Regions from separate parts of the Fodinicola acaciae genome, predicted to be linked through region 1. Evidence: riboswitches for the same ligand, from Rfam matches in the RefSeq annotation. Region 1 holds a riboswitch; each other region holds the start of a gene.
What was found. A riboswitch is a leader RNA that binds a small molecule or an ion and turns the genes downstream of it on or off. The one in region 1 is predicted to bind cobalamin.

Region 1 (2,193 bases):
CCTCGCACCGGCCGGCATTCGGGCTCGGATGGTCGCCGCCGTCCCGAAACATCGTTCGCAAGGTGTGGACGGGATTGCCGCCGACCGTCGGGGCCAGTGCCGCGGCGAGAAAGCCGGTCATCCTCGCCGGCAGCCAGTTGGCCAGGTCGTCGAGTCTGGCCGCAGCCCAGCCAAAACGCGCGTAGCGCGGGTTGTGATGACCGACCATCGCGTCCAAGGTGTTGACCGCTCGGTATGCCAGCAGGCCCGGCAGTCCAGCCACGGCACCCCAGAACAGCGGCGCGACGACCGCGTCGGAGGTGTTTTCGGCAATCGATTCGACGGTCGCCCGGCTGAGCTCGGACGCGTCCAGCTCGGTGGCGTCGCGGCCGCACAGGTGGCTCAGCCGCTGCCGTGCCGCCGGGAGATCGCCGCCGGCCAGCAAAGTCCGCATGTGCCGGCCTTCGCGTACGAGCGAGGTGCCGCCAAGAACGGTCCAGGTCGCCGCCGCGGTGATCGTCCACGACCGCTGTCCGGCGACGCCGACCAGGGCCGCGCCGCCGACGAGGGTTGCGGCGTACGCCGCGCCGCGTGGTCGGCTGTCGGCCCACATCCGGTTTTCCAGGGATGCCGCGACGCGGCCGAAAACCGCGACCGGGTGGCCGCGCCGCGGGTCGCCGAGAACGCCGTCGAGCAACGTACCCGCGAGCAGTGCGAGCGGCACGCCACGCAGCATCGACACGCCTTCCTCGAGGTGTCCACGCCTCGGGACGAAGGATCGACGGCCGGAGTTCCTGGCTGCCGGGCTGGGTGGCCTGGCTAACAGTGGCGGGACCGCGCCGGATTCACACCGGCTTCCTCCACTGCCGTCGACGAACCCTCGTACGCAACCACAGCCGTTTCCGCAGTGTCAAGGAGCCCCGCGCCGCGACCACATCACACGCCCGCGCCGCCATCGACGATCGCCGCACCACTTCCAACGGAACCGGACCATCCGATCCGACGCGGGGAAAGGCCTGCCGCCAACTCGCAGGCACCCGACGCGACCCGACCACACGGACGGGGGTCCGGGGGCTCCGACCCCAGGAAAAACAACGATGACCGATCCGCCATGGAAGTCGTGCCCGACGACCAGGCAGCACCATCGGTCGAGTGCGCCGGGCCGGTCGGGGGCCCGGTCCGGCGCGTATTCCAAGATATAGGTATGGCGAGACATAAACAACAGTCTCCGCGGACATAGCGCGTGAAATCACCGCAAAGACTACGCACCGCGTTGTTTAGGTCACTCGATACGTATATCTTGAGTCGTCGGCGGGTCGGGAGGCACTTGGATGCGCGAAACCAGACGCCAGGGCGCGCCGGCTATCCGGTCCTGCGTTTGCGCGGCGCCGCCTTCTTTCCGGCGCGAAATCCGGCTTCCAGCTCGTCGACCAGCTTCAGGCCGGCGGTGGCCCAGCGGACTTCGTGTTTCGCACGGTCGATGAGGCCGTGATAGACGTGCACCTTGTACGCGACCACCGCGTCGGCCAGCTCAGCGTTTTGCGCGAGCCGGATGCGCAGCAGGTCGGTGTCGCGGTTTTCCAGGTTGCGTACGTGCGCCTCCCAGCGCCGCCGCTGTTCCTCGTGATGCGCGCGGTGTGCCTCAAACTGCTTGCGCGCACTGGCAAAGCTGGCGTATTCCAGATAGCTCGCCTTGAGATAGCCGGCGTCCCGTTCGCGCTGCGACGGCGTGACCTCCTCGACCCAGCGCGCCAACTCCGCGCGTCCTTCTTTGGTGAGCGTGTAAATCGTCTTGGTCGCGTGGGTGCCGCGCGCTTCCGACCGGCCGGAAATCAGCCCCGCCTCGTGCATCCGCCGCAGCTCCGGATAAATCTGCGAATGCGGTGCGTGCCAGACGTAGGCCACCGACTGCTCGAAAAACCTGGCCAGGCTGTAACCGCTCATCGGCTCGGCCTCCAGCAAAGCGAGCAACGCGTGGCGCAGCGACACCGTCCGCTCCTCCTGTTCCGGCCGGACGCTCAGTTGGTTCCGGTAATACTACGACGCATAGGCATATACCCGGCGACCTACCTGGAGGCGCGGTGAGCGTACGAGTGCCGATCACGTTGGCATGCTGGGATTACGACCGCACGCAGGCGCTCGCGGACGGCCGGATCCGGCCCGAGGGGGTCGATCTGACCTATCTGCGGCTGCCGGTCGAGGAGACCTTCTTCC
Region 2 (2,193 bases), on a different contig from region 1:
AGCAACGCGTTGTTCCTGATGCCATGGAAAATGCTGCTCAGATCGTCTTCCACCGTGGTGAGGAAACACGACGACAGCTGCGGCCGGGTCGTACCAGCGTTGAAAAGCGTCGGCGTCGAGCACATGAAGTCGAACGACGACAACAGATCGTAGAACTCGATCGCACGGTCGTCAGGCTGCACCTCGCGCAGCGCGAGCCCCATCGCCACTCGCATGAAAAACGCCTGCGGCAGCTCGTAACGCGTGCCGCGACTGTGCAGCAGATAGCGGTCGTAGAGTGTCTGCAGGCCGAGAAACTGGAAGAGCAGGTCCCGGTCCGCGTCCAACGCCGAGCCAAGCCTGGCCAGGTCGAACCTTTTCAGAGCGGGATCGAGCTGGCCGAGTTCAATGCCGCGCTCGACGTATTTTTGGAAGTATGTGGCGTATCCACCGGTGATCTCGCCGTGGCTCGCGGTCGACGGCCTCCCGTCGATGAAGCTGAGTGCCTCGGCGCGCAGGTTGTCGAGGAGCAGTCGCGCGCTGACGTACGAATACTCCGGATCTGTCTCGACGAGCGTACGCGCCGCCATCAACGGCGCGAGCGCGAGCTCGGCGGCGGTGATGCCGTCGTACAGGTTTCGCCTGGTTTCCTGGAGAACCAGCTCCGCGGACACCGAGTCCAGGCCGGCGCAGGCCTCCTTGACCACCAGCGTGAGCCGCTCGATGTCCGGATGCCTGACCGCGATCTCCGGCGCCTTCTCTCGCGCTTTCGCGTGCTGCTCGCGATAAAGCACGTATGCGCGTGCCACTTTGTGGTGCTCACCGCGCATCAACGCGAGCTCCACCTGATCCTGGATCTGCTCGATGTGCACTGGACGATCTGGACCGGCGTCGCGCGACAACGCCGCCTCGACCTGGCCGGTCAGCCCGGCGACCAGCTCGCGTACCCGGCTGGAGGTTGCCGCGTCCGCGCCTTCCACGGCGAGGAATGCCTTGCTCAGCGCGACCGAGATTTTGCTGGCATCAAAGGCGGAGGTCTCACCGTTGCGGCGGACCACCGTGATGCTGGGTTTGGACATGCGTGTTCTCCACGGCGGTAAAATGAGCATGCGGCGGCACACTCATGACGACAGAGATCATTTCCGGCGTTTCCCGGCGACAAGGGAAAACAGCCGATCGCTAATCGGGCGTGAAAACGGCACGCGACATGACGGCTCCTCCTCGTGAGCTCAGGACAGGGTCGTACGCACGCCGATGGCAGGTCTTCGGACTCGGGGGCACCGTTGGCCTACTGACCGTCGCTTCCCAGGTTTGTCACCCAGTGCTGATGACGGCGGTCGTTCCCCCTCACCGCTGCGGGACAGTCCCGGACTCGCACCGGGTTCCCTGTTGCCACCCCCCGACTGGCCGCCGGGGTGAACCACCAACGCGCCTGACACTACATCTTGGGGTCGAGTCGTGGTTGAACCAGCCTATGTCGGCGTGTCGACCCAAGATGCGTCTGGACGCACGGCGACCGATCGGCTTCCGGCGCCAACTGTCAAGCCGGAGTGCGGCAGATGCTTGGCGTGTTGAGCCTGGCTACCGGCCAGAGCTGCGTGTCATCTGCGGACCGTTGTCGACCAACGGTGCTTGGTGCGGAGCGCTCGTACGCACACGTTGGACTTTTCGCTTGTAGCGAAGAAAACATTGTCCACAGATGTGTGTGGTGGCGTGGTTTTGTCGGTGTGGCCGGTATTATTGGAGGCATGACCACTCCTTCCGCCACCACCGCGCCAGTCGGTGACCCGTGGCCGGAAGAAGACGCGGACGCGCTCGCGGCGATGCTGCGCGAGGCGGAGCGGGAGTATCGCAAGGCCGCGGCGCGGGTGTTGAATATCGTGAAGGCGATTGAGCACAAAGAGGCGTACGAGCAGCTGCAGGCCAAGAATATCCAGCAGCTGTTGGAAGACCAGTTGTTGCTCTCCCCGACCGAGGCCAGTCGCCGGGTGCAGCGCGCTCGCGCGTTCTGCCCGGGCATGGCGTTGACCGGTGAGATGTTGGCGCCGAAGCTGGACCTCGCCGCCCAGGCCATGCGCCGCGGCGATCTGGCCGACTCGCAGTTGGACGCGATCCGTACGGTGATCACGAGGTTGCCGGCGCACGTGGACTTCCAGCAGCGGCGTGAAGCCGAGGCTGCGATGGTCGAGGGCGCCAAGCACATGGACGCCGGTC
Region 3 (2,193 bases), on a different contig from region 1:
ATCGACGCGGACGATCGGCGAGGCCGCACGCGCGGCGCGCCGAGCGGCGTTGACTTGGAGCTGCCCGGCGATGGCGTCCCGGCCGTCGGTCAGGCCCTTGGCCAGGGTGCTGATCTCCTGCAGTTTCTGTGCCGCGAAAGCGAACCAGCCGGCCAGCTGCGGATCCAGATCGCGCTCGAGCGTGACGTCGATCGGCACGTGCAGCAACGAGCACGATGCCGACACGTCGACGGTCTGCGCGAGACCGAGCAACGTACCAAGCGTCGACAGTGCCGCCGGCAGGTCGGCGATCCAGATGTTGCGGCCGTCCACCACGCCGGCGACCAGCCGCTTGCCGGGGATGCCGCCGGCAGCGGCGAGGTCGGTGAGGTTGGCGGCGGCCGGCCCGGTGAAGTCCATTGCCAGGCCTTCCACGGCCGTGCCGGCGAGCACCGGCAGCGCGTCACCGAGCCGGTCGAAGTATGTCGCGACCAGGATCTTCGGCCGCGACCTTTCCGCGCTGAGCGCGTCGTACGCGCGTTTCGCCGCCGCCAGCACGGCCGGCGGCTGGTCGGTGACCAGCGCCGGCTCGTCCAGCTGGACCCACTCGGCGCCGGCCGCGCGCAGATCCTGCAGCAGCTCGGCATAGCACGGCAGCAGCCGGTCGAGCAGCCTCAGCGGCTCGAAGCCGGCCGGCGCGCCCGGCTCCGGCTTGGCCAGCAGCAGGAACGTGACCGGACCGACCAGCACGGGCCGGGTGACCATGCCGGCCTCGGCGAACTCCTCGAGCGGTTTGGTCGCGTCGAGCCGGAACTCGGTGCCGGGTCCGAGCTCTGGGACCAGGTAGTGGTAGTTGGTGTCGAACCACTTGGTCATCTCCAGCGGAGCGGCGTCGGCGGTGCCGCGCGCCATCGCGAAATAGCGGTCGAGGCGGTCGGCCTCCGCCTGGTGCCGCGCCGGGATGGCGCCGACCATGATGGCCGTGTCCAACATATGGTCGTACAACGAGAAATCGTTGCTCGGGATCTCGGCGATGCCGGCGTCGCGTAGCTGCGCCAAACGCTGCAGTCGCAGCTCACGCGCGGCGGCCAGGAGCGTGTCGGCGTCGGTGGCGCCGCTCCAGTAGGACTCGACGGCCTTCTTCAGTTCCCGGTTGACACCTTGCCGGGGAAAGCCGTACACCGTTGCTGCCATGGGCTCTCCTTCGCGAGTCCACTGCGGACCGCGCAGGTGAGCGTCGGCGCCCAGGACCGAGCGCACCGACCGACCCACCCACGAGGTCGCGGCCAACCGCCCCGCGGTCGCGGGACGGGCGCTGGCAGGTCTTCGGACTCGTGAGCACGACCGGCTGCTCGCCGGTCACCTACCGGCCGTCGCTTCCCAGGCCCGTGCGGACCCAGTGCCGTCCCTCGTACGGGACAGACGGCTGTCGTTCTCACTCACCGCTGCGGGGCAGTCCCGGACTCGCACCGGGTTCCCTCTTGCCTCGCCGTCCACACGACACACGTGGACCGCGAACCAGCTGCGCGGCCAACTCTAGTCAGTCGACGAAGGAGTCGAACATGCCTGGCTGGTACGAGCCGGCCGGCGTACGCACGATGACGTTGATGCGGTTGGCCGCGTTGATCAGTGCGACCAGCGACACGAGCGCGGCGAGCTGGTCGTCGTCGTAGTGCTTGCGCACCTGCTGCCAGGTCTCGTCCGACACACCACGGTGGTGGTCGGCGATACGCGTGCCTTCCTCGGCCAGCGCCAGCGCCGCGCGCTCCGCCTCGGTGAACACGGTCGCCTCACGCCAGGCGGCGACGAGGTTCAGCCGTACTGAGGTCTCACCGGCCGCCGCGGCGTCCTTGGTGTGCATGTCGGTGCAGAAACCGCAGCCGTTGATCTGGCTGGCCCGCAGGCTGACCAACTCCTGGGTGGACTTGGGCAGCGACGAGTTGCTGATCACCATGCTGGCGTTGGCGAACCGCTTGCCGAACTTGGCGGCGAGCTCGTTCTCGAACAGGTTGATACGGGGTTCCATGACGATCGTCCTCACTCGTGTTGTGGACTGGACGAACACGAGATGCCGGCGATTCGCCGCGTGTGACAGTGACGAGGGCCACTGTCACAGCACGGTGCGACGTGGTGTCTGGTGAGCGACACGAGAGGACCGGCATGCACACCGAGACGTTCGTCGAGCATCGCAACCTGCTGTTCACCGTCGCGTAC
Region 4 (2,193 bases), 830 kb from region 1:
CGCGCGCTGGGAATTGCTCCGAGCGTGTTGTCCGGTCGGCTGGCGCGGCTCGTGGAGCTCGGCATCATGCGTACGACCATCGGCACCACGCGCACTGACGCGCGGGCGTATCACCTGACGGCGAAAGGTCGCGCGTTTTTTCCCACGCTGGTGTTCATCGCCGACTGGACGCTCACGCAGCATCCGGCGATCGAGCCGACCGTGCTGATCACCCACACACCGTGCGGCAGCACTCTGGCGCCTTGCCTGCTGTGCTCGTCGTGCGGCCACGTGCTCACGAGGACGACGGTCCGGATCCAACCGCGAGATTGACCGAGGAGACGGTCCAGGACGGTCCGGAGCGTGACAACGCCGTGCGGCTGAGCGGTGAGACGTCGATCCGCCAGAAGGACCGCGGCGGCGCGGCGAGCGCGTGGACGAGCGCGGCGCGGACGACCGCGGCGTGCGTGACGGCGACCGTACGCCCCTCGACGGTCTCCAGCCACGCGCCGACCCGCGCGATCAGCGACTCGACGGACTCGCCGCCGTGCGGAGTCGCGGCCGGGTCGGTCAGCCATAATGCCAGGTCAGCCTGGTCGACCTCGGTGAGCGTACGGCCGCGCCACGCGGCCACGTCGAGGTCGGCCAGAGGCGGCTCGACGGTCGCCGCGAAGCCGAGGCCTTCGGCCGTACGCCGGCATCGACGCTCCGGGCCGGTCAGGAACGTGCCGGCGCGCAGGCCGATGGGCGGCACCGGCGCGAGCAGATCGTCGTCGTCGATCGCGAAGCTGGCCGCGCGTGTCGCGGCCGTCGGCGCGTGGCTGATGAGCGTAAGCCGCGACGTGAGCATGCTCTCCTCGATTGACACCACCTTGGCCGGCAGCCTAGCGTTCACTCGTTCGACGGCAATGAGGAAGCCGGTGAGAGTCCGGCACGGTCGCGCCGCTGTGAGCGAGCCTCAGCTCGCGAGTCAGACCCTCCGTCGTCGTCCGCACCGCCGCAAGGGTCGCGTCAACCCAGGAGGAGAAGCTGTGAGCGCCATCTCGACACCCCAGGCCAGGCCGGAGCCGATTCGCATTCCGGTCAGGGAAATCCTGCCGTGGGCCATTTTCGTCGCGGCACTGGCCGTCGTGCTGCTCTACTTCGTCGGTGCGGAGGAGGGCGCAACCTCGCTGATCTCCGGCCATTACGTGCACGAATACGTGCACGACGCGCGTCACCTGCTCGGCTTTCCCTGCCATTAAGCCACGATCATGAGGATGCTGCTGATCCGCGGCATGCTGGCCGGCCTTGCCGCCGGCGTGCTCGCGTTGGTTTTCGGGCGGATTTTCGGTGAGCCATCGGTGAACAGCGCGATCTCGTTCGAGTCGGCGATGGCCGCCGCGACCGGCGAGCACGAGGAACCTGAGCTGGTCAGCCGCGCGGTGCAGAGCACCCTCGGACTGGCGACGGGTGTGCTCGTCTACGCGCTGGTCTTCGGTGGACTTTTCGCGCTGGCGTTTGCCATCGCGTACGGCCGGATCGGTCGGATGAGTCCGCGGGTGACCTCGGTCGTCATCGCGCTGGTCGGATTTCTGGTCACCTTCGTGGTGCCCTTCCTGAAGTATCCCGGAAATCCGCCGGCGGTTGGCAATCCCGACACGATCGGCCAGCGTACGGTCACGTATTTCACCATGGTCGTGCTGTCGATCGCGTTGGCGGTGGCCGCCGCGTACGTCGGCCGCCGGTTGGTGCCACGTCTCGGAGCGTGGAACGCGACACTGGTCGGTGCGGCGGTTTTCGTTGTCGCCGCGACGATCGTGGCGATCCTGCTGCCGGCGGTCGACGAGGTGCCGCCGGGTTTTCCGGCCGCGGTGCTGTGGAACTTCCGGCTCGCCTCGATCGGCACGCAGCTGGTGATGTGGACGACCATCGGCCTGGTGTTCGGCGCGCTGGTCCAGCGGCCGCTGACCGAAGGAGCGGTCGCGACGGCGGAATAGCGGCGTACGCCCGGCGGTTGTTCATGTCGTGAACGAACCGATCAAAATCGACATCTGGTCCGATATCGCCTGTCCGTGGTGCTACATCGGCAAGCGACGGCTGGAGGCCGGCCTGGCCGAGACCGGTGTGCCGGTCGAGATCGAATACCACAGCTTCGAGCTGGTGCCGGACATGCCGGTCGACTACGACGGGTCGCACGCCGACTTCCTCTCCGGCCATCTCGGCGTCACGGCC

Region 2: linked by a shared signal. The riboswitch ahead of GNX95_RS04345 (ribonucleoside-diphosphate reductase subunit alpha) and the one ahead of GNX95_RS21550 (cobalamin biosynthesis protein) in region 1 are both predicted to bind cobalamin.
Region 3: linked by a shared signal. The riboswitch ahead of metE (5-methyltetrahydropteroyltriglutamate--homocysteine S-methyltransferase) and the one ahead of GNX95_RS21550 (cobalamin biosynthesis protein) in region 1 are both predicted to bind cobalamin.
Region 4: linked by a shared signal. The riboswitch ahead of GNX95_RS25545 (CbtB domain-containing protein) and the one ahead of GNX95_RS21550 (cobalamin biosynthesis protein) in region 1 are both predicted to bind cobalamin.

Annotation. Positions count from the first base shown of each region.
Region 1 is NZ_WOTN01000002.1:1,345,299-1,347,491, reverse strand. It holds gene GNX95_RS21550 (cobalamin biosynthesis protein) at 1-715, opposite strand, end outside; cobalamin riboswitch at 746-876, opposite strand; gene GNX95_RS21545 (PadR family transcriptional regulator) at 1,342-1,968, opposite strand; gene GNX95_RS21540 (substrate-binding domain-containing protein) at 2,061-2,193, shown strand, end outside.
Region 2 is NZ_WOTN01000001.1:949,428-951,620, reverse strand. It holds gene GNX95_RS04345 (ribonucleoside-diphosphate reductase subunit alpha) at 1-1,058, opposite strand, end outside; cobalamin riboswitch at 1,219-1,419, opposite strand; gene GNX95_RS04340 (HNH endonuclease) at 1,728-2,193, shown strand, end outside.
Region 3 is NZ_WOTN01000001.1:1,090,498-1,092,690, forward strand. It holds gene metE (5-methyltetrahydropteroyltriglutamate--homocysteine S-methyltransferase) at 1-1,173, opposite strand, end outside; cobalamin riboswitch at 1,280-1,518, opposite strand; gene GNX95_RS05010 (carboxymuconolactone decarboxylase family protein) at 1,520-2,005, opposite strand; gene GNX95_RS05015 (RNA polymerase sigma-70 factor) at 2,140-2,193, shown strand, end outside.
Region 4 is NZ_WOTN01000002.1:2,172,609-2,174,801, forward strand. It holds gene GNX95_RS25535 (winged helix-turn-helix transcriptional regulator) at 1-312, shown strand, start outside; gene GNX95_RS25540 (histidine phosphatase family protein) at 275-829, opposite strand; adenosylcobalamin (AdoCbl) riboswitch at 869-1,008, shown strand; gene GNX95_RS25545 (CbtB domain-containing protein) at 1,011-1,223, shown strand; gene GNX95_RS25550 (CbtA family protein) at 1,233-1,958, shown strand; gene GNX95_RS25555 (DsbA family oxidoreductase) at 1,987-2,193, shown strand, end outside.